Regions from separate parts of the Arthrobacter sp. GCM10027362 genome, predicted to be linked through region 1. Evidence: riboswitches for the same ligand, from Rfam matches in the RefSeq annotation. Region 1 holds a riboswitch; the other holds the start of a gene.
What was found. Region 1 has a riboswitch for thiamine pyrophosphate ahead of thiO (glycine oxidase ThiO). Riboswitches for the same ligand answer to the same signal wherever they lie in the genome.
Positions count from the first base shown of each region.

Region 2: another riboswitch for thiamine pyrophosphate. It lies ahead of ACFQ36_RS07470 (ECF transporter S component); the one in region 1 lies ahead of thiO (glycine oxidase ThiO).

Region 1 covers NZ_JBHTML010000251.1:307-4,446, reverse strand. The annotation lists partial or broken gene thiC (phosphomethylpyrimidine synthase ThiC) at 1-1,381, shown strand, start outside; gene thiE (thiamine phosphate synthase) at 1,404-2,045, opposite strand; TPP riboswitch at 2,193-2,300, shown strand; gene thiO (glycine oxidase ThiO) at 2,297-3,511, shown strand; gene thiS (sulfur carrier protein ThiS) at 3,508-3,747, shown strand; partial or broken gene ACFQ36_RS20920 (thiazole synthase) at 3,749-4,140, shown strand, end outside.
Region 2 covers NZ_JBHTML010000033.1:3,218-24,920, forward strand. The annotation lists gene ACFQ36_RS07455 (aminodeoxychorismate lyase) at 1-298, shown strand, start outside; gene ACFQ36_RS07460 (energy-coupling factor transporter transmembrane component T family protein) at 327-1,121, opposite strand; gene ACFQ36_RS07465 (ABC transporter ATP-binding protein) at 1,118-2,638, opposite strand; gene ACFQ36_RS07470 (ECF transporter S component) at 2,638-3,264, opposite strand; TPP riboswitch at 3,330-3,462, opposite strand; gene ACFQ36_RS07475 (DUF4235 domain-containing protein) at 3,639-3,899, shown strand; gene mnhG (monovalent cation/H(+) antiporter subunit G) at 3,951-4,343, opposite strand; gene ACFQ36_RS07485 (monovalent cation/H+ antiporter complex subunit F) at 4,333-4,605, opposite strand; gene ACFQ36_RS07490 (Na+/H+ antiporter subunit E) at 4,610-5,212, opposite strand; gene ACFQ36_RS07495 (Na+/H+ antiporter subunit D) at 5,209-6,855, opposite strand; gene ACFQ36_RS07500 (Na(+)/H(+) antiporter subunit C) at 6,852-7,316, opposite strand; gene ACFQ36_RS07505 (Na+/H+ antiporter subunit A) at 7,313-10,318, opposite strand; gene ACFQ36_RS07510 (MFS transporter) at 10,514-11,905, shown strand; gene dcd (dCTP deaminase) at 11,936-12,517, opposite strand; gene ACFQ36_RS07520 (D-alanyl-D-alanine carboxypeptidase family protein) at 12,600-14,057, shown strand; gene ACFQ36_RS07525 (tryptophan 2,3-dioxygenase) at 14,089-14,970, opposite strand; gene ACFQ36_RS07530 (cation:proton antiporter regulatory subunit) at 15,027-15,509, shown strand; gene ACFQ36_RS07535 (cation:proton antiporter) at 15,516-16,697, shown strand; gene ACFQ36_RS07540 (extracellular solute-binding protein) at 17,364-18,680, shown strand; gene ACFQ36_RS07545 (carbohydrate ABC transporter permease) at 18,677-19,639, shown strand; gene ACFQ36_RS07550 (carbohydrate ABC transporter permease) at 19,643-20,485, shown strand; gene ACFQ36_RS07555 (ABC transporter ATP-binding protein) at 20,513-21,703, shown strand, end outside.

The DNA of each region.
Region 1 (4,140 bases):
CGAGGAAATGAAGTTCGTTGCCCTGCGGGAGAACTGCGACGTCGAGCTGGTCCGGTCCGAGCTGGCCGCAGGCCGGGCAATCATCCCGGCCAACATCAACCACCCCGAGTCCGAACCGATGATCATCGGCAAGGCCTTCCTGGTCAAGATCAACGCCAACATCGGCAACTCCGCGGTCACCAGTTCCATTGCCGAAGAGGTGGACAAGCTGCAGTGGGCCACCCGGTGGGGCGCCGACACCGTGATGGACCTGTCCACCGGCGATGACATCCACACCACGCGCGAGTGGATCATCCGCAATTCCCCCGTCCCGATCGGCACCGTGCCCATCTACCAGGCGCTGGAGAAGGTCAACGGCCAGGCCAACGAGCTGACGTGGGAAATTTACCGGGACACCGTGATCGAGCAGTGCGAGCAGGGCGTGGACTACATGACCGTCCACGCCGGGGTACTGCTGCGCTATGTGCCGCTGACCGCCAACCGCGTCACCGGCATCGTCTCAAGGGGCGGGTCCATCATGGCCGGCTGGTGCCTGGCCCACCACCGGGAGAACTTCCTCTACACCCACTTCGACGAGCTCTGCGAGATCTTTGCCAGGTACGACGTCGCGTTCTCGCTCGGCGACGGGCTGCGGCCGGGCTCGACGGCGGACGCCAACGACGCCGCACAGTTCGCCGAGCTGGACACCCTGGCCGAGCTGACCAAGCGGGCATGGCGGCACGATGTCCAGGTCATGGTCGAAGGCCCCGGGCACATTCCGTTCCATCTGGTGCGCGAGAACGTGGAACGCCAGCAGGAGCTCTGCGACGGCGCCCCGTTCTACACCCTCGGCCCGCTGGTGACCGACGTGGCCCCCGGCTATGACCACATTACCTCGGCCATCGGCGCCACCGAGATCGCCCGCTACGGCACGGCAATGCTGTGCTACGTCACCCCCAAGGAGCACCTCGGCCTGCCCAACCGGGATGACGTGAAGACCGGCGTGATCACCTACAAGATCGCCGCGCACGCCGCGGACCTGGCCAAGGGCCACCCGGGCGCGCATGAACGGGACGATGCGCTGTCCAAGGCCCGCTTCGAATTCCGCTGGCGGGACCAGTTCGCCCTGTCCCTGGACCCGGAGACGGCCGAGGCCTTCCACGATGAGACGCTGCCGGCGGAGCCGGCGAAGACGGCGCACTTCTGCTCGATGTGCGGGCCGAAGTTCTGCTCCATGCGCATCTCCCAGGACATCCGTGACCAGTTCGGCGGAGCTCTTGGGCAGGACCTTGGACAAGACAGGGAGCAGGAGGTTATCGCCGGGATGAACGCCAAGTCCGCCGAATTCCTGGCCTCCGGCGGCAAGGTCTACCTCCCCGAGCCCGCAGTCCCCCGCACGTAGGTAGATGCCGCCGAGCCGCCGGTTATAGCGGCGGCAGGGCGGCCCGCAGCCTGCGGGCCGCCTCGGCGGGATCCTCGGCTTCGGTGATGGCGCGGACGACGACGATCCGTCCGGCGCCGGCATCGGCCACCTGGTCCACGTTGGACAGATCGATGCCCCCGATGGCGAACCACGGCCGGGTGCCGCCGGCCGCCCGTACCTGTTCGGCCGCCTCCTTGATGAGCTGAAGTCCGACGGCGGGGCGACCGGGCTTGGTCGGCGTGGCCCAGACCGGGCCGACGCAGAAGTAATCCAGCCCCGGCTCAGCCACCGCCGCGGCGACCTGCTCCGGGCTGTGCGTGGACATCCCGATGCCCGTGTCCGGGCCCACCAGCGAGCGCGCGGCGGCCAGCGGCAGGTCATTCTGCCCGATGTGGAAGACCGGGGCGCCGGCGAGCAGGGCGATGTCCGCCCGGTCATTGACCGCCCACAGCCTGCCGTGGCGCTGCGCGGCCTCGGCCAGCACGGCCAGCAGTTCGAGTTCTTCGGCGGCTTCAATGCCCTTGTCCCGCAACTGAATGATGTCCACGCCGCCGGCGAAGGCGGCATCGACGAAGTCTGGGAAATCGCCCTGGCGGGTGCGGGCGTCGGTGCAGAGGTACAGCTGGGCGGATCCGATCGGCATGCCCCCAGCTTAGCGTTCGCCGCCTGCCCTGTGCTTCGCAAGCTCAGCACGGGAACCCGGGCGGCTCTCTGCCGAGGGTCCCGCCGCGGGCGAAGCGAGCGATGGGAGGCGGCTGAGCGTTGTCAGCAGGCGGCAACTGCTAAGGTGTTGTCCGACTGCGGGAGCCCTGCACGGCACGGGCTGAGAGGGCGCATGGCGCCGACCGCTTGACCTGATCCGGTTAGTACCGGCGTAGGGAAGGAACAGGAATTTTGCCTACTCATGCCGGGGCGCAGGGCCCCGAAGCCGATGTCGCCGTGGTTGGTGCCGGCATTGTCGGGCTGGGGATCGCCTGGGAGGCGGCCCGCTCCGGGCGGACCGTCGTCGTGGTCGATCCCGAGCCGGCCGGCGGGGCCACCTTCGCCGCCGCGGGCATGCTGGCGCCGGTCAGCGAGCTGCACTACCAGGAAGAAGAGCTGCTCGAACTCACCCTCGCTTCGGCCCGGTTGTACCCGGAGTTCGTCAAACCCCTCGCAGGTCCCACCGGCTACCGGTCCACCCGCACGCTGGTGGTCGGCGCCGACGCCGCGGACCGGCAGGCCCTGGCCGACCTGCGGCAGCTGCAGCTGCAGCACGGCCTGTCCGTGCAGCCGCTCGGCGTCCGCCAGGTACGTGCCGAGGAACCCATGCTCGGCCCGCAGCTGTCCTGCGCCTTTGGCATCGACCAGGACCACCAGGTGGATCCGCGCGTCCTGGCTGCCGCCCTGCAGGCAGCCCTGGCCGCCCATGCCGGCGGCCAGGGCTGGCTGCTGCGCCGGCCCGCAACCGGGCTGCTGCATGCCGACCCTGCCGATACCGCATCCGCCGTTACCGGCGTCGCACTCGCCGGCGGCGGCACAGTGCGCGCCGCGGAGGTGGTCTTGGCCAACGGACTCGGGGCTGCCGAAATCGCCGGGCTGCCCGACGGGCTGCGGCTGCCCCTGCGGCCGGTCTACGGGGACATCCTGCGGCTGCGCGTGCCCGAGCAGCTGCGGCCGCTGCTGACCGCTACCGTGCGCGGCCTGGTCCGCGGCCTGCCGGTGTACCTGGTCCCGCGCGAGGACGGCACGGTGGTGCTGGGCGCGACCCAGCGCGAGGACGGCCTGGCCGCGGTGTCCGCAGGTGGTACCTACCAGCTGCTGCGGGACGCCCAGGCGCTGGTGCCCGCCGTGGCCGAACTTGAGCTCATCGAGACGACGGCGCGGGCCCGGCCCGGAACCCCGGACAATGCCCCGCTGCTCGGCCGGGTAGCCGCCCCCGGCGGCGGGGACGTTCCCGGCCTGATCGTCGCCACCGGTTTCTTCCGTCACGGCGTGCTGCTGACCCCGGTCGCGGCCCGGATCTGCCGCGAACTCATGGACGGTGACGGCGACGGTCGCTGGGACCGATTCCGACCCGACCGCTTTTCCGCCTCCGACCTCACGTCCTCCCGAAGGAGCCTGAAGTGACCAGCATCAACCTCAACGGCAGCCGGCGGCCGATCGCCGCCGGGCAGACCCTCACCGACCTGGTCTGCGAAGTAACCGGGCGTCAGCTGACCGCCGACGGGCGCCCGGCGGACGGGGCGCGGCTGGGCGTGGCCGTGGCGCGCAACGCCGAGGTGGTCCCGCGCCGGAGCTGGTCCGCCACCGTGTTGGCCGACGGCGACGATATTGAAATCATCAACGCGGTCCAGGGAGGCTGAGATGGACAACGATCCGCTGATCATCGACGGGGTGGCGCTGCAGTCCCGGCTGATTATGGGCACCGGCGGCGCCCCGAGCCTGGACGGGCTCGGCGCGGCGCTGCAGGCCTCCGGCACCGAACTGACCACCGTGGCCATGCGCCGCTACAGCCCGGCCGCCGGGGACTCGCTCTTCGCCCTGCTGCTGGAGCAGGGCATCCGGGTGCTGCCGAACACCGCCGGCTGCTTCACCGCGCGCGAGGCGGTGCTGACCGCCGAGCTGGCCCGGGAGGCATTGGAAACCGACTGGGTCAAGCTAGAGGTGATCGCCGACGAGCACACCCTGCTGCCCGACGCCGTCGAACTGGTGGACGCCACCGAGCAACTGGTGGCCCGCGGCTTCAAGGTCTTCGC
Region 2 (21,703 bases), on a different contig from region 1:
CGTGCTGATCGCCACCGTGCGGAACGGCGTAAAGACCCTCACCACACCGCTGCTGGAAAGCGGCATCCTGCCCGGCACATCCCAGGGCGCGCTGTTCAAGACCGCGGCCGAGGCCGGCTGGCAGCTCGGCTACGGTCCGCTGGAGCCGCACGACCTGTTCGAGGCCGACGGCGTGTGGCTGGTCTCCAGCATTCGGCTGATGGCTCCGGTGCGCAGCATCGACGGCAAGGAGATTCCGGTCTCGCGCGAGCTGACCGAGGAACTCACCGGGCTGCTGGTCAAAGGCAGCCGCGCCTAGGGCGTTCAGCGGCTCCCCGCGCCCCGCCCTAGGCGAACACGAGGTTCCAGGTTCCGGCGCCCAGCGCGGCAGCCAGCGCGGCGGCGGCGATCAGTGCCCCGCCGAGCACCACCCAGACATCGATCCGGCCGAACCTGGACTCCCGGGCCCAGCTGCGTTCGGCCCCGCCGAAGCCGCGGGCCTCCATGGTCACCGCAAGCCGGGATGCCCGCCGGATCGCCTGAACCAGCAGCCCGAAGCTCTGCCCCAGGAGCGCGCCCAGCCGCTGCAGCGGGTTCCCGTGGGAGCCGACGCCGCGCGCCCGCCGTGCCATGCCGATGGTCTGCCATTCCTCGGCCATGAGCCCCACCAGCCGCATCGCGGCCAGGGTGCCCAGGACAAAGCGGTGCGGCAGCCTGGCCTTCTGGGCCAGGGCGTCGGCCAGGTCCGTGGGATCGGTGCAGCTCATCAGCAGGATCGCAGGCAGGGCGATCGCCAGGCCGCGCAGCATGAACCCAAGCCCCAACTGCAGGGAGCCTTCGCTGATCGACCAGATTCCGGCGTCGAGCAGCACCGCGCCGCTGTCGGCCGAAAGGATCGCGGTGCTCCAGCCGCCGAGGGCGGCGGCCAGGATGAGCGGCCAGCCGCGCTGCCACAGCAGGCGCAGGGTCAGGCCGGCCAGCGGGAAGAGCGCCAGCTCGCCGAGCAGCGCCGTCGAGGCCGACACCCAGTCGATGGACAGGGCCAGCACGGCCGTGATGAAGACGACGGCGGCGAACTTCGCGAGCGGGTTGGCCCGGGTCAGCAGCGCCTTGTTGCCGTGCAGGGTCAGGGCCTGCCTCATACGGCACCTGCCTGCATCCGGGCAGAGCCCAGCCGCAGTTCGGCGCCGCCCAGGACGGCGCTGAATTCCTCGTCGTGGGTCACCGAGACCACGGCGGTGCCGGCGTCGAGCAGTTCGGACAGGAACGAGGCCAGTTCCGCCCAGGTGTTCGCGTCCTGGCCGAAGGTCGGCTCGTCCAGCACCAGCACCTGCGGATGCGCCGCCAGCACGGTGGCCACCGAGAGCCGCCGCTTCTCGCCGCCGGACAGGGTGTAGGGGTTCGCGTCCGCCAGGTGGCCCAGGCGCAGCCGTTCCAGCAGCTCGTCCACCCGCTCGGCACCGTGGCCCAGGTGCCGGGGGCCGAACATGAGTTCGTCCAGCACCCGGCCGGTGACGAACTGGTGCTCCGGCTCCTGGAAGACGGTGCCGATGCGGGCGATCAGCTGCTCGGCCTTCCACTTCCAGGGGTTGCTTCCCGCGCCGGCGCTCAGGCCGGCGGCGGCCGTAACCGTGCCCGCCACCGGTGCCAGCAGCCCGGCAAGGGTCAGCGCGACGGTGGATTTGCCGGCCCCGTTGGGTCCGGTGATCGTCAGTGCCTCGCCGGCCCGGACCCCGGCATTAATGCCGGACTGCACGGTGGCACTGCGCCCGCGGCGCGCCCGCTCCCGGGAAACGGCCAGCTCTTCGGCGGTCAGCAGGAGGCCGCCGCCGGCGCCGGTCCGGGCGCGGGTAGCGGGGACATGGCCGGGCACCCACACGCCCGCGGCGGCCAGCAGCTGGCGGGCCTGGGCCAGCACCTGCTCCGGCGGACCGTCCAGGAACACCGCGGGCTGCCGCGCTCCGGAGGCCGAGGTGCCCGGCTGCAGCACCACGATCCGGTCCACGAGGTCCTGCCAGACGGCCACGCGATGCTCGACCACAACCAGGGTGGCACCGGTCTTGTCCAGGCAGCGGCCGACAGCGTCGCGCACCTCAAGCACCCCGGCCGGGTCCAGGTTCGCGGTAGGCTCATCCAGCAGGATCAGGCCCGGGCGCATGGCCAGGATCCCGGCCAGCGCCAGGCGCTGCTTCTGTCCGCCGGACAAGGCCGAGGTCGGGTGGTCCAGCGCGAACCCTCCCAGCCCGACATCCTCGAGCGCTTCCTGGACCCGCGGCCAGATCTGCCCGCGCGGCACGGCCAGGTTTTCCGCGCCGAAAGCGACGTCGTCGCCCAGGCGGGAGAGGACCACCTGCGTTTCCGGATCCTGCTGCATCAAACCGGCCCGCCCCCGCTGGCTGCGGGGCGCGGCACCGTCGAGCAGCAGCGCGCCGGCCTCGTCGGCGTCGTCGTTGTCATCGCCGAGCACGCCCGCCAGGGCGTGCAGGAACGTCGACTTGCCCGATCCGGAGGCGCCCAGCAGCAGCACGCGCTCCCCCGCCTGGATTTCCAGGTCCAGGCCGTGGATCGCGGGCGCGGGACGGCCGGCGTGCCGCCAGCCCCAGCCCCGGGCGGAAATGGCAGCCGGCCGCACCACGGCGCCGTCGTCGTGGGCGGACATCAGGAAAGGACCGGCTCCGTGGCGGCCTTGCGGGAGGCGAAGGACGCGAGTACGCCGGTCCTCGCCAGGCCCCGGGTGGCAAGCCAGGAGAGGGCACCGGCGAGGACGGCACCGGAGACGGCGGTGAACACGATATAGGCGAGCTTGTCGCCGGCTTCGTAGGCGATGTTCCAGCCCCACGGCGCGAAGGAATCGTTCAGGCCGCAGAACAGGCCCGCCCCCGCTCCGGCCAGCAGTGATGCCGGCAGGTTGAACTTCCGGTACACCAGCGCGGCAAACACGAGTTCGGCACCGAGGCCCTGCAGAACACCGGAGATCAGCACGGTGGTGCCGTACTGGGAGCCCATGATGAGCTCCCCCGTCGCGGCCACCGTTTCGCAGAACAGGGCGGCGCCCGGCTTGCGGATAATGAGCATGCCCAGCACCGCGGGAATCATCCAGCCGCCGGCATACAAGCCGGTCAGCGGCGGGTAGACGGCGTTCAGCGGTGTTGAAATGAGGTTGGCGCCCTGGGACCAGGCCCAGAAGATCACGCCGCCGGCGACGGCAATCAGTGCCGCCACCACAATGTCCACCACACGCCAGGTGTATTTGGTCTTGGCCGCCTTGGCGGAAATGTCAGTCATGTGTCCTCCCGAGGTACAGGAGGGGAAAGTGCTCCCGGGGCAGCGGCACGGCCGCGCCTTCCGGACACTCTGAGAACTCGACTCCCTTCGCCGGTACTAGCCGGAGCAGGTTCGAGGGTCTGCGGTAGTCCGCACTCTCAGCGTCCCGTCCCGCCCGGCCCGCGGGCCGTGGGAACGGACGCTCCCCTGTCGTTTGATGTGCTGTTGCCAGCGTGATCCAGTCTACACTGCGGTACCGGAACCGGCGGCGTGGCGCCCGGCCGCAGGCGAGGCGCCGTGCTTCGGTCGATTCCCTCCGCCCGCAAGCTCGCGGCGGGGCCCTCGGAGCCTTAGGCTGGTGGCAGATGTGGTGGACGCCGAGGAACGGAGTTGCAGTGAACGTACTTTTCAAGCTCATGGGGACCGGAGTCAGCATCGGCAGCGGCCTGCTCGCCAGCAAGATCATCGACATGGTCTGGAAGAAGGTCACCGGCAAGGATTCGCCCAAGCACGACGACGACTTGGAAAACAGCCTTCGCTCCACGCTGGTCTTCGCGCTGGTGTCCGGCGCCGTGAGCACCGTCATTCGGGTGTTGTCCCAGCGGGGCACGCAGCGCGCCATTGCCCGCTACACGAAGACCCGGAGCCTGGTCTGAGGCCGAAGTGTTCCCCGGCGCCCGTGCGCCGGCCCCGGGGAGCACCGCCGGCTACTGCCGGTCCGCGCCCTCTTCGGTGCCGAGCAGTTCTTCGGCCGCGGCATGCTGCACCACGGCGTCCAGATCGTCCTCGGTGAGGGTTTCCTTGCGCAGGTGCTTGGTGCGGTAGCCGGCCCGGCCCACCATGTGAGCGGACACGGGGACCGTGAGCAGCTGGAAGAGCCAGGCCAGGACCAGCACCGGCACCGCGGCCCAGCTGCGCAGCTGCAGGCCCAGCCCGGCCAGCAGCAGCAGCAGCCCGAACACCTGCGGCTTGGTGGCCGCATGCATGCGCGAAAGCAGGTCGGGGAAGCGGAGCAGGCCGATGGCCGCCGCCAGGGACATCAGCGCCCCAACCACCAGGCAGGCCGCGGAGGCAATGTCCAGTACCAGGTCAGTGCTCATGGGCCCGCCTGTCGATCACGAACCGGGCCACCGTCACCGAGCCGATGAACCCGACCAGGCAGATCACGGCCACCAGGATCAGGTTCTCCTGATGGCCGTTGACGGCCATGTCCACCATCAGCGCCGCCGAGACCACGGAGAGCAGCACGTCGATGGCCAGGACCCGGTCCAGCAGGGACGGACCCCGGATGGTGCGCACGATTGCCGCGGCCGCGGAAACCGACAACAAGGCGGCGACAATTACCAGAACCGCGCCCATCAAGCCTTCATTCACGGCCTCTCCTCCCCTGCGCCATTTGTTCCACGGTTCGTCCACTGCCGTATTCCGCTCGTACCAGTGCCAGTTCCTCCTTGGTTCCGAAGGCTCGGATCAGCCCGGCTTCGATCCGGAGCACCTGGGCGCGGAAGGCCTCCGCCTCCTGCGGCCCGGAAATGTTCAGGCAGTGCAGATAGAGGGTGGAGCCGGAACGGTCCACTTCCACCACCAGGCTGCCCGGAATCAGCGAGATCGCGTGCCCCGTGGCGGTGAGGATCAGGTCCGAGCGGGTGCGCAGCTTGACCGCCAGCACCGCATTGCGGATCCGCGGGCCGGTAACCACTGCCAGCCAGAGCACCTGGAAGCTGGCCACCGCCACGTGGTAGACGAACGTCAGCAGGAACACGGCGCCGGCGAGGATATTCAGCCGCCCGCCCAGCTCCACCGGAGGCAGGTAGAACAGGTTCACCACCACCACCGAGATGATGGCGCCGAACAGCAGGTTGCCGGCGCTGAAGTCCTGCCAGAGCGCGCCCCAGAGCAGCACCAGCCACACCAGCAGCGGCAGCTCGGTCAGGAACGGAATCCGGGGCCGCCGGGGTGCCCGCCTCACGGTCCGGCCCCCTCTCCGACGGCGTCGCCCGCACCGGCACCGGCCCCCGGGCCGAGCACGGCGTCGATGTAGGGCGTGCGCTCGAGCATGCTCCCGGCCGCCTGGTCGCTGAGCTGAAACAGCGGCCCGGCGAACACCGTGAGCGCGACGCCCACAACCACCAGGGCCAGGGTCGAGCCGACCATCGTCCGTGGCAGCAGATCGATCACGCCCCGGCCGGAGAAGCGCCCCACCGGCTGGTCCGTGACCAGCCGCGACGTGCGCATTGCCGAGCCGTCCGGCGCCGTCGCGACCAGGACCGGATCGGGGTGCTCGGCGTCCTCGGGGGTGCGCCAGAAGGCACGGTTCCACACCCGCGCCATGGCCAGCAGGGTCAGCAGCGAGGTGGCCACGCCGCCGGCCACCAGCAGGTACGCCACCGGCGTACCCAGGTCCACCCCGGCCTGGAGCAGCCCGAGCTTGCCCAGGAACCCGGAAAACGGCGGGATGCCGGCCAGGTTCATGGCCGGGATGAAGAAGAGCGCGGCCAGCAGCGGCGAGAGCCTGGCCAGGCCGCCGAGCCGGTCCATGTTCGTGGTCCCGCCGCGGCGGTCGATCAGCCCGGCGACCAGGAACAGGCTGGTCTGCACGGTGATGTGGTGCGCCACGTAGTAGACCGCCGAGGCCAGGCCCAGCCGCGAGGACATCGCCAGGCCGAAGACCATGTAGCCGATGTGGCTGACCAGCGTGAACGAGAGCATGCGCTTGATGTCGATCTGGGCAATCGCGCCCAGGATGCCCACGATCATGGTCAGCAGGGCCGTGACCATCAGGAAGGTGTTGATCCTGTCCCCGGGGAACAGCAGGGTCTCGGTGCGCACCAGCGCGTACACGCCCACCTTGGTCAACAGGCCGGCGAACACCGCGGTGACCGGGGCCGGCGCGGTGGGGTAGGAGTCAGGCAGCCAGAAGGAGAGCGGGAACATGGCCGCCTTGATGCCGAAGGCGACCACCAGCATCAGGTGCAGCATCATGTTGGTGCCCGGATCCAGCGCATCCAGCCGCAGGGCCAGGTCTGCCATGTTGATGGTGCCGGTGGCCGCGTAGATCATGGCAATGGAGACCAGGAACAGCAGGGAGGAAATCACGCTGACCACCACGTAGGTAACGCCGGCGCGCACCCGCGGGCCGGTCCCGCCGAGGGTCATGAGCACGTAGCTGGCCGTGAGCAGGATTTCGAAGCCCACGTAGAGGTTGAACAGGTCCCCGGTCAGGAAGGCGTTGGAGACCCCGGCGACCAGGATCATGTACGTGGGGTGGAAGATCGAGACCGGCCCGGCCTCGTCGCCGCCGGCCATGCCCTGCCCGGCCGCGTAGACCAGCACCGACAGGCTGACGGTGGTCGAGACCACCAGCAGCAGCGAGGAGAACTCATCCACCACCATGCTGATGCCGAACGGCGGCAGCCAGCCGCCCAGGGTGACCGCCTGCGCTCCCTGCGTCCACGCCGAGTAGAGCAGGAAGACCTCCAGGCACAGCGTGAGCGCGAGCGTGGAAATGGTCACCATGCGCTGGGCCTTTGGCTGCCTGATGAACAGGAAGGCCAGCGCCGCGCCGATAAACGGCAGGACGACGGCGAGGGGTGCAACGGATGCCGCGTTCATTCTTCCCCCTTCGCGCGTAGTGTGCCGGGGGCCTCCTCGGCCTCGGCGCGGATGAATTCGGTGGTTTCGGCGGGCATTTCCGCGTCGTCCTCGGCATCGAAGCTGGGCTGGTTGGCCACGCGGCGGTCTTCGATGTCGTCCTGGACCTCGTCCTGCCGGCCCAGCACCCAGGAACGGTAGATGATCCCGAGCATGAAAGCCGTCACCGCGAACGAAATGACGATGGAAGTCAGGATCAGCGCCTGGGGCAGCGGGTCGTTGTAGGCCTCCGGCCGGATGTCCTTATTGAACAGCGGTGCCAGCCCGGCGGCCCCGCCGGTGCTCAGGACCAGGATATTGGCGCCGTTGGTGAGCAGCATGAGCCCGAGCATCACCCGCGTCAGGCTCCGTTCCAGGATCAGGTAGACGCCGACGGCGAAGAGCGCTCCCATGACCGCCAGCAGCGTAATGTTCACGGTCACCGGGCCACTCCTTCCTCGATCTCTTCCGGCGCCTCATGGGGAATGCCGCGCTCCGGGTAGGACGGCGGATGGGACGGCCGGCCTTCGCTGCGCTCGTCGATTTCCGAGCCGAAGCTGCGCAGCACGTCCAGGACCAGGCCCACCACCACCAGGTACACGCCGACGTCGAAAATGGTCGAGGTGACGAACTTGTGGTCGCCGAACACCGGCAGGCTGAAATGGATAATCGCGCTTTGGAAGACCTCGCCGCCGAAGAACAGCGGCGCGATGGCGGTCAGCGACGCGGTGCCCAGCCCCGCGGCCAGCAGCACGCCGGCGCTGACCGGGGTGGCCTCGGCCAGCTCCACCCGCCCGCCGGCCAGGTACCTGACGGCCAGGGCCAGTCCGGCCAGCAGGCCGCCGGCGAAGCCGCCGCCGGGCAGGTTGTGCCCGGCCAGCAGCAGGTACACGGAGAAGACCATCACCGAGTGGAACAGCAGCCGGGTGACCACTTCGAGGATGATCGAGCGCCGTTCCGGCGCCAGCGTGCGCCCGGCGACGAGCCACGGGTCGCGGGCGGCCGTGGCGAAGCGGCGGGCGGTCAGCACCGCGGCGCTCCGGTGCCCCTGCTCGTCCATTTCGGTCATGCGGTCCACCGAGCCGGTGGCCACGGTCTCGGCCCGCGGCCGCTTGTCCCCGCGGCCGCGGACGAAGATCAGGCTGGCCACGCCGGTGGCCGCCAGGGCCAGCACGGAGATTTCGCCGAAGGTATCCCACGCCCGCAGGTCCACCAGGGTGACGTTGACGATATTCGCCCCGCCGCCGCCCTCGTAGGCCATTTCCGGGAAGGCCAGCGAGATCGGTGCGGCCGTGCGGGAGGCCATCGCCACCGCCGCCAGCGCCATCATGGCCAGCCCGAACGCCACGCCCAGCCCGGCGCGCAGCAGTTTGTAGCCGCCGGGGGCCCGCAGCCACAGCCGGGCCGGCAGCGAACGCAGCGCCAGCACGATGGCCACCAGCACAATGGTCTCCACCAGCATCTGGGTCAGGGCCAGGTCCGGCGCGCCCTGCAGGGCGAAGAGCAGGGCGATGCCGTAGCCGGTGACGGAGACCATCAGCACGGCCAGGAAGCGCTTGTTGGCTTGGATGGCGGCCAGGGCCCCCGCGATGATGGCCAGACCGATGATGGCCTGCACCGGGGAGTCGAACCATACCCAGCGGGCCGGCCACGGCGCACCGAACAGCAGCAGGGCACCGACGGGGGTGGCAACGGCGACGGACAGGATCACGAACAGGTAGAAGATCAGCGAACCGCGCTGGGTGCGCCCGGTCACCCAGATGGCGGCCTCGTCCAACGCGCCCACGACGCCGCGGTAGATCCGTTCGGCGTCGAGGAACTGGACAGTGCCGTCCTGGAACCGTTCCACCTGCCGCCGCAGCCGGAACAGCAGCAGGCCGACGGCGAGCGTGAGCACCGTCAGGCCCAGCGCGGGCGTCAGCCCGTGCCAGAGCGCAAGGCGGCTGCCGCCGTCGCCGGCGAAGAGCGAGGTGTACGGCTGCACCGCGGCGTCCACCGGCACCGGCCAGAGGCCGAAGAGGACCGTGGCGGCGGCCAGCAGCGCCGGCGAGGCCAGGAAGGCGCGGGAAACCGGCTTGAACGCCGTCGCCTCGGCTCCCGGCTTGGTGGCGAAGCCGCCCCAGACAAAGCGGGCGCTGTAGGCGAAGGTGAGCATGGATCCGGCCACCACGCCGGCGAGCACCGCCCAGTCCGTCCAGCCGCCGTGCTCCGCCCGGTGGAAGAAGGCCTCATACACGGACTCCTTCGCCACGAAGCCCAGCAACGGCGGCACGCCGGCCATGGACGCCGCCCCGACCAGGGCCACCGCAAACAGCTTCGGCGCCGCCCGGTGGATCCCGGAAAGCAGGCGGATGTCGCGGGTACCGGACTGGTGGTCGATAATGCCGACTACCAGGAACAGCGTCGCCTTGAACAGCCCGTGCGCCAGCAGCAGGCCCAGCCCGGCCAGGGCAGCCTCCCGGTAGCCCTGGCCCACCACCAGCGTCAGGAAGCCCAGCTGGCTGACGGTCCCGTAGGCCAGGATCAGTTTGAGGTCGAACTGCCGCAGGGCCTGCCAGCCGCCCACCAGCATGGTCAGCAGGCCGAGCACGGTCACGACGGCGTCCCAGTGCCCGGTCCCGGCGAGGCCCGGGGCGAACCGGGCAACGAGATAGATGCCGGCCTTGACCATGGCGGCGGCGTGCAGGTAGGCACTGACCGGGGTGGGCGCGGCCATCGCCGCCGGCAGCCAGAAGTGGAAGGGCACCAGTGCCGACTTGCTGATCGCCCCGGCCAGGATCAGCAGGATGGCTACGTCGACGACGGTTCCATGCGCCAGCAGGTCCGGGGCCCGGTTGAGCAGTTCCGAGATCCGGTACGTGCCCGCGGTCTGGCCGAGCAGGATCAGGCCCACCAGCATGGCCAGGCCGCCGAAGGTGGTGACCATCAGGGCCATCAGGGCCGAGCGGCGGGCGGCCAGGCGCTGCCGGGCGAAGCCGATCAGCAGGTAGGACAGGATGGTGGTCAGTTCCCAGAAGACGTAGAGCATGATCAGGTCATCGGTGATGACCAGGCCGAACATCGCCCCGGCAAAGGCCAGCAGCTGCGCTCCGAAGGGTCCGACGTGCACATCGTCGGCTTTGAAATAGCGGGCGCAGTAGAACAGCACCAGCGCGCCGACACCCAGGATCAGCAGCGAAAGCACCGCCGAGAGCGTGTCCATCCGGAAGGCCAGTTCCAGCCGTAGCTGGGGAATCCAAGCCAGGACTTCGGCCGGCGGGGCGTTCGGGCCGCCGCCGAGGGCATGCTGGTCCGTACCGGTGTACCGGCCGAAGGTGGCCAGCAGCCAGACGAACCCGCCGGCCGGCACCGCCGCCAGGAGGTAGAAGGTGGAACGTCCCAGCTTCCGGAAGATCATGGGCGCTGCCAAGGCCACCACAAAGAGAAGGGTGAGCACAATCAGCACGATTTCTCCGGAGCAACCTTCTGGGCTTGTCGGGGACACGGGAACACTGGCAAAGCAGGAGGGCAGCCCACATCCATGCTACCAAAGGCATACGTGCGGACCGGTCCGTGGCGCGCCCGCTCCGGGAATCCGCGCTGATTCCGCCGCCGGTCCGCCCCGCGTTCCATCCGGCCCGCAGGCCGATAGCATCACGGTATGAGCCACACCGCAGACCGCCCCGCCCCGCCGGACGGCACCCGCTCCGGGCGCGCCGCAGCCGCGCTGCGCGTGTTGGCCTGGGCCTCCTGGGACTGGGGCTCGGCCGCCTTCAACGCCGTGATGACCACCTTCGTCTTCACCGTGTACCTCACCGGAGACGCCTTCGGCGGCAAGGACCATGCCTCGGCCGTGCTCGGCTACGGGCTGGCCGTCTCCGGGGCCGCCATTGCCCTGCTGGCCCCGGTGACCGGTCAGCGCTCGGATGCCGGCGGCCGGCGCCGGCTCTTCCTCGGGATCAACACCGCGGCGGTGGCGGCGCTGACCGCCCTGTGCTTCTTCGTCCGGCCGGCCCCGGAGTACCTGCTCCTGGGCGTGGGCCTGATTGCGCTGGCCAACGTGTTCTACGAATTCGCCAACGTCAACTACAACGCCATGCTCGCCCAGATCTCCACTCCGGCCAGCATCGGCAGGATCAGCGGCTTTGGCTGGGCGATGGGCTATGTCGGCGGCATTGCCGCGCTGGCGCTGGTGCTGGCCGGTTTCGTGCTGCCGGAGGCCGGCTGGTTCGGCGCGACGCGCGCCGACGGGCTGAACATCCGGCTGGTGGCGGTCTTCTCGGCGCTGTGGTTCCTGGTCTTCGCCCTGCCGGTGCTGTTCGCCGTGCCGGAGGTCCCGCGCCGGCCGGGCAGGGCACCGGCCGGAATCCCCGCCTCCTACGCCGGGCTGGCGCGCAGGATCAAGGCGCTGTACCGCACGGACCCGCACACCATCTATTTCCTGCTCTCCAGCGCCGTTTTCCGCGACGGCCTGGCCGCTGTCTTCACCTTCGGCGGCGTCATCGCGGCCGGCACCTTCGGCTTCACCCTGACGGAGGTGATCTTCTTCGCCATCGCGGGCAATATCGTCGCCGCCGCCGGTGCCGTCGCCGGCGGCTTCCTCGACGACCGGGCCGGGCCCAAGGCGGTGATCATCGGCGCCCTGGCCGGCCTGCTGGCCACCGGCGGCGCCCTGCTGGCCCTGGGTCCGGACCAGCATGTGCTGTTCGGCTTCGCCTTCGACGGGACGCTGACCTTCTGGGTCTTCGGGCTGCTGCTGTGCCTCTTCGTCGGCCCGGCCCAGTCCGCGTCCCGGGCTTACCTGGCGCGGCTGGCGCCGGAGGGCGAGGAAGGCGGGCTGTTCGGGCTCTACGCGACCACCGGCCGTGCGGTCAGCTTCCTGGCACCGTCGCTCTTCGCGCTGTGCATCGGAGTCTTCGGGTCCCAGCGCTTCGGCATCCTGGGCATCCTGCTGGTGCTGCTGGCCGGGCTGCTGCTGATGCTCCCGGTCAAGCCGCCGGCCCGCCCGGCCAAAACCCGTCGGCGTGCCACCCGCCGGCCTTTCCGGCGCTGACAGGCCGCCGGCCGGCCGGTCGGCGGGGAATCAGCGCCCGATGAGGGTGCGGTGGAAGTTGATGTAACTGCGCGAGGCTGTCGGACCGCGCTGGCCTTGGTAGCGGTTGCCGTACTCCCCCGAGCCGTACGGATGCTCGGCCGGGGAGGTCAGCCGGAAGAAGCACAGCTGGCCGATCTTGGAGCCGGGCCAGAGCTTGATCGGCAGCGTGGCCATATTGGACAGTTCCAAGGTCACGTGGCCGGAGAAGCCCGGATCGATGAACCCGGCGGTGGAGTGGGTGAGCAGGCCCAGCCGGCCCAACGAGGACTTGCCCTCCAGCCGGGCGGCAATGTCTTCGGGCAGCGTGACGGTCTCGTAGGTGGAGCCGAGCACGAATTCGCCCGGGTGCAGGATCAGCGGCTCGTCCGGCTCCACTTCGACCAGGCGGGTCAGCTCCGGCTGCTCCTCGGACGGATCGATGTGGGCGTACTTGTGGTTGTCGAAGAGCCGGAAGTACCTGTCGATGCGCACATCCACGCTGGAGGGCTGGATCATGTTCGGCAGGTAGGGGTCCAGGACAATCCGTTCGGCTTCGAGTTCGGCGCGGATATCACGGTCAGAGAGCAGCACCTACTAAAAATATCGCATCCAAACCGGCCGTCCGGCGCGGCTGCGGCACCGATCCTGCCGGTCCGCTGGCAACATGGACCCCGTGAACAGACATCGGCGGTCCCGCGAATGCCTCCGGCCGCACCAGCCCCGGCGCTCGCGGCTGCGGGCCGGATTCTCCACTGCCGCGGCGGCTGCCGCACTGTGCCTGGCGGGCGTGGGCCTGTCCGCCGCGCCCCTGGTGCCGGCACAGACTGCCCAGGCCGCGGAGCCGATCCGGGACGCGCAGAGCATCAAGGTCTTCGTCAACAAGGACCATCCACTCAGTCCGGTGAGCTACAGGCCCGCCGACCTCACCACGATCAAGGGCACCGGGTTCACCCTGCGCAAGGCAGCGGCCGCCAAACTCTCCAGCCTGTTCACCGGTGCCCGCAAGGCAGGCCACCGCCTGGCCGTGGTCAGCGCCTACCGCTCCTACTCCTACCAGGCCGCACTCTACGATTCCTACGTGCGCAGCTACGGCAGGGCCTATGCGGATACCATCTCGGCCAGGCCGGGCTACAGCGAGCACCAGACGGGGCTGGCCGTGGACGTGGGACAGGCCCGCACCACCTGCCAGCTGGAGGCCTGCTTCGGCAGCACTCCCGAGGGCAGGTGGGTGGCCGGGAACGCTTACAAGTACGGCTTCATCGTCCGCTATCCGAAGGGCCAGCAGAAGGTCACCGGCTACACCTACGAACCGTGGCACCTGCGCTACGTGGGGGTCACCCTCGCCACCGCCATGCGCACCAAGTCCATTCCCACGCTGGAGCACTACTACACGCTGGGCAAGCCGAGCATCCGCAGCGCCGCGGACCTGCTCGCCGCCGATGCGGCCGGGGACCTCTGGCGCTACCCCGGCGGCACCGGCAGGCTGGGGGCCCGGGTGCGGATCGATACCGGCGGCTACGACACGGTCCGGGCCGGCTTCACGCTGGACTGGAACCGGGACGGGACGCTGGACATGCTGCTGCAGATGAAGGACGGACGCCTGCTGGTCAACTTCGGCAAGGCCGGCGGCGGATTCCGCAACCCGGTCAAGGTCGGCGACGGCTTCGCGGGCATGACGCTGGCCGCCGGCCGCTGGGTAGCCGGACACAAGTACCCCGGCGTGCTTGCGAGGACCTCGGCCGGCACCCTGCGCTACTACCGCAACGCTTCCGGCCGGGCGGTATCGAAGGCGACCACGGCAGCCTCCGGCTTTTCCGGTGCCCGCTTCACCATGGCGGACTGGGACCAGGACGGACGGCAGGACCTGCTGGCCGTCCGCGGCGCGGCGCTGTACGTCCAGCGCGGCAACGGCACCGGCGGCTTCAGCGGCGCTGCCCGCAGGATTGGCTCCGGCGGCTGGAACAGCGTGGCCGGCCTGACCCCGCTGCGCGGCTACGCCGGCCCCGGCAGCACCGGCCTGATGGCCACGTTCAAGAACGGCACGCTGCGGTACTACCCCTACGGCAAGGGCGGGTTCGGCAGCCGCAGCACCGAGGCCACGGGGTTCAAGAACCGCACCGTGTTCCGGTAACGTTCAGCGGCTGCTCGAACGGCGCCGCGGCTTACGACGGCGGGGCGCCGGAGTCGTCGGCCCTGCCGATCTCGGTGCGCACCGCGAAGAGTTCCGGGAAGAACGTCAGGTCCAGCGCCTTGCGCAGGAAGCCCGCGCCGGACGAGCCGCCGGTGCCCCGCTTCATGCCGATGATCCGCTCCACCGTCCTCACATGCCGGAAGCGCCAGAGCTGGAAATTGTCCTCCAGGTCCACCAGCTCCTCGCATGCCTCGTAGACATCCCAGTTGTCATGGGCATGCTCGTAGATGTACTTGAAGGTCTGTACCAGCTCCGGATCGAAGACGTGGGCCTGGCGGAAGTCGCGCGCCAGCAGATGTCCGGGGACCGGATGGCCGCGCCGGTGCAACAGGGCCAGGAACTCGTCGTAGACGCTGCTTTGCTCCAGCAGTTCCGCCAGCATCCGGTGCGCCTCGGGCCTGGCCTCGAAGACCCGGAGCATGTCGGCGTTCTTGTTGCCCAGCAGGAACTCCACCGCCCGGTACTGGAAGGACTGGAAGCCGGAGGCCGAGCCCAGCTCGCCGCGGAATTCGGCATACTCGGCCGGGGTCAGCGTGGCCAGCACCGACCACTGCTCGGCGAGGATGTGCTGGATGTGCTTCACCCGGGCGATACCCTTCATCGCGTAGCGCAGGTCGTCGGCGCGCAGCTGGTCCCGCACCGTGCGCAACTCGTGCAGCACCAGCTTGAACCACAGCTCGGTGGTCTGGTGCTGGATAATGAACAGCAGCTCGTCGTGGTGCTCGGGCCGGCTGACCGGCACCTGGGCCGACAGCAGCCGGTCCAGCTGCAGGTAGGAGCCGTAGCTCATCTTGCCGGAGAAGTCAGTTTCGATCCCGCTTTCGATGCTGCGGGTGTTCTTTTCCACCGCCATGGGACAACATTACGGCCACCGGATACGGGCGGCGCGGGGCGGATTAGAGTTGAGCCATGGAGGTAGAGGAAACACCGCTGCCGGGTATCGGCATCCGCCGCGAAATCGTCGTCGGCAACGGCCGCCGGGTGGGCATCGTCATCCAGCGCGACGGCCAGACTGAGCTGATCATCTCCCGGATGGACGACCCGGATGCCTGCCTGGCGTCCATCCCGCTGAGCACCGAGGAAGCGGCCACCCTGGGCAGCCTGCTCGGCGGCCCGCGGCTGGTGGCGCAGCTGGCCGCAGAGCACAGCGACCTGCCGGGGGTAAGCACGCGCCAGTTCCTGGTCACCGAGGACACCCCCTTCGCGGGCCGCCCGCTGGGTGAGACCAAGCTCAGGACGCGCACCGGCGCCTCGGTCGTGGCCATGCTGCGCAGCGGCCAGGTCCTGCCGTCGCCCACGCCCAATGACGTGATCGAACCGGGGGATCTGCTGATCGTTGTCGGCACACCGGACGGCCTCGACGCCGCGGCTGCCATTCTGCACGGAAACTAGGCCGCCGTGGGCGCCACGACGGCGACGCTCATCGAGCTTGGCATCGTCTTCCTCGGGCTGGGCATTTTGGGGCGGCTGGCCGCCCGGATGGGTATGTCCCCCGTGCCGCTGTACCTGCTGGGCGGGCTGGCGTTCGGCCAGGGCGGCTTCGTCGAATTCCGCGGCATCGCCGAATTCGGCCACATCGCCGGCGAAATCGGCGTGGTGCTGCTGCTGTTGATGCTTGGCCTGGAATATACGGCCATGGAACTGGTGACCGGGCTGAAGCAGTCCTGGCAGGCCGGCCTGATGGACCTGGTGCTCAATTTCACCCCGGGCGCGGTCCTGGCCTATGTCCTCGGCTGGGGACCGGTGGGCGCCATGGTCTTGGGCGGGGTGACCTATATTTCCTCCTCCGGCATCGCTGCCAAGGTCCTGACGGACCTGGGCAGGCTGGGCAACCGGGAAACCCCGGCGGTGCTGGCCGTCCTGGTGCTGGAGGACCTGGCCATGGCCGGCTACCTGCCGGTCATGACGGCCGTGCTGGGCGGCGTCGGGCTGCTCGGCGGGGCGACGGCGGTGGGCGTCTCGTTGCTGGTGATCAGCGTGGTGCTGCTGGCCGCGGTGCGCTACAGCCACCGCATTTCCAAATGGATCCACAGCCCCGAACAGGAGACCTTCCTGCTCAAGCTCATCGGCGCCGCCCTGCTGGTGGCCGGGCTGGCCTCGGCCATGCAGGTCTCCGCCGCCGTCGGCGCGTTCCTGCTGGGCATCGCGATCTCCGGGGCGACCGCGGACAGTGCCACCCGGCTGCTGGAACCGATCCGCGACCTGTTCGCCGCCACCTTCTTCGTGGCCTTCGGCCTGAACACGGACCCGTCCACCATGCCCCCGGTGCTCGGCTGGGCGGTGCTGCTGGGAATCATCACGGCGGCCACCAAGGTGGCCACGGGCGCGTGGACCGCACGGCAGGCAGGGATCGGCCGCTGGGGCCGCGTGCGGGCCGGGACCGTGCTGATCGCCCGCGGCGAGTTTTCCATCGTCATCGCCGGGCTGGCGGTCACCTCCGGGGTGCTGCCGCAGCAGCTGAACGCCCTCGTCGCGGCCTACGTGATGCTGATGGCCGTGGCCGGGCCCGTTGCGGCCCGCTTCACCGAACCGCTCCTGCGCCGCCTTGCGCGCCAGCCCGAGCCCGAGCCCGTGGGCTGATCAGCGTACCGACGAATCCCACCGCCAGGGCAGGCCGCGCGTTTCGAGGGCCCGCCCGCAGCAGCGCAGCACGTCCTGCCAGGAATCCGGCGAGCCCCGGGCATCGGGAAACAACCTGTCCAGCACCCGGGCGCAGATACCGGCATCCGCCTCATACTGAACGTCCTGCGGAAGCCGGATCCGGGTAGAAGAGGAGCTGCGGCCCGCCCGGACGCCTCGGCGGCCCGACCAGCACTTCCACATAGCCATCCTGCGGCGGGCGGGAGCCGGATGGCTGCATCGCATAGGCGCCGAAATGGCCCATCAGTGCGCCGCGGTCTCCAGGCAGGTCCACTCCAGGTCCAGCGCCCGGCGCTCCCAGGCCGCAGCGGGCAAAGCGGCACAGCGGACAAGGATCCCCGTCCACTACCGTCCGCAGGTCATCAGCCGTGAGCGTCACGGAACGATCCTGCCACGGGCGGATTCCGCGGGCAGTTTTTGGCCATCTGGTCTTCTTCGCCGTCCGTTTTTTCGCATCGTTTTCGTGAGGCCACGGGCACGGTCTGTGGCGCAAACCACAAGCGGGCCCTATGGTCGCTAGCAAGGTTGCCGAGTGCTGGTGGCCCGTGGGAGTGCGCAATCTGGCCGTCTACGAGGAATCTACAAGGATGTGGAGGCGCAGTACCAATGTTCCGTAAGCGAACACGCAGGACCGGGCTGTGCCGGCGGTTCGGGTTCCCCGGCGCCGCGCTGCTGGCCGGAACCCTCGCCTTGGGTGGCTGTGCCGCTGAAGCCGGGCCACCGACCCTCACCTGGTACATCAACCCCGACGCCGGCGGGCAGGCATCCATCGCGGCAGAGTGCACCCGGGAGGCAGGCGGCCGGTACCGGATCGAGACCTCGCTGCTGCCCAACGACGCCGCCTCCCAGCGCGAACAGCTGGCCCGGCGCCTGGCCGCCGGGGACACGTCCCTGGACATCATGAGCCTGGACCCGCCGTTCATCCCGGAACTGGCCGAGCCCGGCTTCCTGGCCCCCGTCCCGAAGGAAACGGCCCGGCGCACCTCCCGGGGCGTCGTCGACGGCGCACTGGCCGGAGCCCGGTGGAAGGGCGAACTGGTCACGGTCCCGTTCTGGGCCAATACGCAGCTGCTCTGGTACCGCAAGTCCGTGGCCGAGGCGGCCGGTCTGGACATGTCGCGGCCGGTGACCTGGGACCAGATCATCGATGCCGCCCGGAAGCAGCAGAAGTTCCTGGGCGTGCAGGGCGCGCGGGCCGAATCCATGACTGTGTGGGTCAATGCGCTGATCGAATCCGCCGGAGGCCGGATTATTGTCAATCCCGAGGCCTCCGCAGACCGGATCCAGCTCGGGCTGGAATCCGAAGCGGGCGCCAAGGCGGCCGACATTGTGTCCACCATCGGCGCCGAGGGCCTCGGCGGCCCGGGCCTGCCCACCCAGGACGAGAACAACTCGATGATCCTGTTCCAGGGTGCCCAAGGCTCGTTCATGGTGAACTGGCCCTTCGTCTGGCCCGCCACCAATGCCGCCGTCGAGAACGGCGGCCTGGACGCGTCGCTGCCGGAGGACATCGGCTGGGGCCTGTACCCGCGGATCGACCCGGACCGTCCGTCGGCACCCCCGCTGGGCGGCATCAACCTCGGTGTCGGCGCCGCCAGCCGTCATCCGCACCTGGCCTACCAGGCCATCGAGTGCATCGTCAGCCCGGAAAACCAGGCGGACTACTTCCTCACCAACGGCAACCCGCCGTCGAACACCCGGGCCTACGAAGATCCCCGGGTCGCGGACGCCTTCCCGATGGCGCAGACCATCAGGGAATCCCTGGAGCTGTCGGCACCGCGCCCGCAGACTCCCTACTACAACGAGGTCTCCACCGGCATCCAACAGCACTGGACCCCGCCCAGCGCCGTGGATCCGCAGTCCACGCACCACTCCACCGCGGAGTTCATCCTTGCGGTACTCAGAGGGGAGAAACTGCTGTGACCGCCACCGTCAACACCCGGACCGGGGCCAGGACGCAGGCAAAGGCGGCGCAGGAGCGCGGCAGCGCACGGACCAGGGCCGAACGGCGCCTGGGCTGGCTGCTCGCCGGCCCCGCGTTCGTCGTCATGCTGGCCGTCACCCTCTACCCGATCCTGCAGGCCCTGTTCGACTCGCTGTTCAAGTTCCGCCTCACCGCCCCGGATGACCGGCGGTTCATCGGGCTGGGCAACTACGGCGTGATCCTCTCCGACGGGGTGTTTTGGCAGGCCTTGGGCGTCACGCTGCTGATCACCGTTGTCACCGTCGTCGTGGAACTGGTCCTGGGCTTTGCCCTGGCGCTGGTGATGCACAAGGCGCTTAAGGCCGTGCGCGGGTGGCTGCGCACGGCGATCCTAGTCCCCTACGGGATCATCACGGTGGTGTCGGCCTTCGCCTGGTTCTATGCCTTCGACATCAATTCCGGCTTTGTCAACCACTGGTTCGACTGGGTGCCGGGCATCGGCCCGGACCTGAACTGGTTTGCCCAGACGGGCACCTCGCTGTCCGTGATCATCGCGTCGGAAATCTGGAAGACCACCCCGTTCATCTCGCTGCTGCTGCTGGCCGGCCTGGCCCAGGTGCCGGACGAACTGACGGAAGCCGCCGAGGTGGACGGCGCCACCTGGTGGGAGCGGATGAGCCGGGTCATCCTGCCCAACATGAAGGCGGCGATCATGGTGGCGGTGCTCTTCCGCGCGCTGGACGCCTTCCGCATCTTCGACAACGTATTCATCATGACCGGGGGCGCCTACGGCACCGAGGTGCTGTCCCTGCTCGCCTACCGCACCTCCATCGGGCGGCTGGAGATCGGCCTCGGGTCGGCAATCTCGGTGGTGCTGTTCGTCTGCGTCCTGCTGATCTGCTTTATCGCCATCAAGCTGTTCAGGGTGGACCTGGCCGGCGCGAGAGGGGGCAGGTAAACCATGAACAGATCGTCGACCCGCGGGCGCGTGGCCTGGTCCGTCGTTACGGTCCTGGTCCTGCTCTACGCGCTCTTCCCCGTCGCCTCCATCTTCGCCACCTCCTTCAAGCTCCCCAGCGAGCTGACCTCCGGCAAGTTCCTGCCGGAGAACTGGAGCACTGCCAATTACGAGCAAATCCTCGTCGGCGACGCGCAGGAACTGTTCCTGAGCGCGCTGCGCAACTCCATCGGGATCGCCCTGATCGCCACCTTCATCGCCGTGGTGCTGGCCACCCTGTGCGCCTACGCCATCGCCCGGCTGGACTTCCCCGGCAAGAAGCTGGTGCTCACCACGGCGCTGGCCGTGTCCATCTTCCCGGTGATTTCCATCGTGACCCCGCTGTTCAACGTCTGGCGCAGCATCGGGCTCTACGACACCTGGCCGGGGCTGATCATCCCCTACCTGTCGCTGACCCTGCCGATCTCGATCTGGACGCTGGCAGCCTTCTTCCGGCAGATTCCCTGGGAGCTCGAGCAGGCGGCGCAGGTGGACGGGGCGACGACGTGGCAGGCTTTCCGGAAGGCGGTCGTGCCGCTGGCGGCCCCGGGGGTGTTCACGACGGCGATCATCGCCTTCTTCATCGCCTGGAACGATTTCGTCTACGGCATCTCGCTCACCTCGACCGAGGCCGCCCGGCCCGTCCCCGCCGCGCTGGCCTTCTTCACCGGTGCCTCCCAGTTCGAGGCGCCCACGGGGGCGATTTCAGCCGCCGCGATCATCGTCACCATTCCGGTCGTGCTGCTGGTGGTGCTGTTCCAGCGCCGGATTGTCTCCGGCCTCACCCAGGGCGCCGTCAAGGGCTGACCAGCTTCCGCAGAAAGGATTCGGATCATGGCATCCATTACCCTCAGCCACATCGTGAAGCAGTACGGCGACGGCTTCCCGGCCGTGAACGACGTGAGCATCGACATTGCCGACGGCGAGTTCATCATCCTGGTCGGCCCGTCCGGCTGCGGCAAGTCCACGCTGCTGCGCATGATCGTCGGGTTGGAGGACATCACCTCCGGCGACCTGCTGATCAACGGCGAACGCGTCAATGACAAGGCGCCGCGGGACCGCAACCTGGCGATGGTATTCCAGAACTACGCCCTCTATCCGCACCTGACGGTGTTCGAGAACATCGCCTTCCCGCTCCGGCTGGCGAAGAACAAGCACAGCGAGCAGGAGATCCGGGACCGGGTGACGGAGGCGGCCAGGACCTTGGAGCTGACCGAACACCTGGACCGCAAGCCGGCCAACCTCTCCGGCGGCCAGCGCCAGCGGGTAGCCATGGGGCGGGCCATCGTCCGGCACGCCGATGCGTTCCTCTTCGATGAGCCGCTGTCGAACCTGGATGCGAAGCTGCGCGGCCAGATGCGCTCGGAGATCTCCCAGATGCAGCGCCGGCTGGGCGTCACCTCCGTCTACGTCACGCATGACCAGACGGAGGCCATGACGCTGGGCGACCGGGTGGCGGTGCTCAAGAAGGGCATCCTCCAGCAGATCGCCTCGCCCCGGGAACTGTACGACCAGCCCGTGAACCTGTTCGTGGCCGGCTTCATCGGCTCGCCGTCGATGAACTTCCTGCCGGCCGCCGTGGACGGCGGCGTGCTGCAGACCCCCGTCGGCGAGATCCCGATCTCGGCGGACAAGGCGCAGGCTGCCGCCGGCCGGCCGGTGGTGCTGGCCGGCATCCGGCCCGAACACTTCGAGGACGCCACGCTCGTCGATCCCGCCAAGCGCAGCCGGGGCTACACCTTCACGGCGCAGCTGACGCATTCGGAATGGCTGGGCAACGAGCAGTACGGCTACATCAGCTTCGATCCGTCCGCGGAAATCCGGCAGCTCCTCGAGGGCCTGGCCCGGGACATGGACGCCGAGGAGCTGCGCCCGCAGATTGTGGTCACGCTGGATGCATCCAGCAGGATCCGCGGCGGCCGGCCGGCCGAACTGTGGCTGGACACCCGCCGGATCCACCTCTTCGACCCGGAGACCGGCGGGAACCTGACCCGCGACGCCGAAGCGGGCCGGGCCCTGACCTCC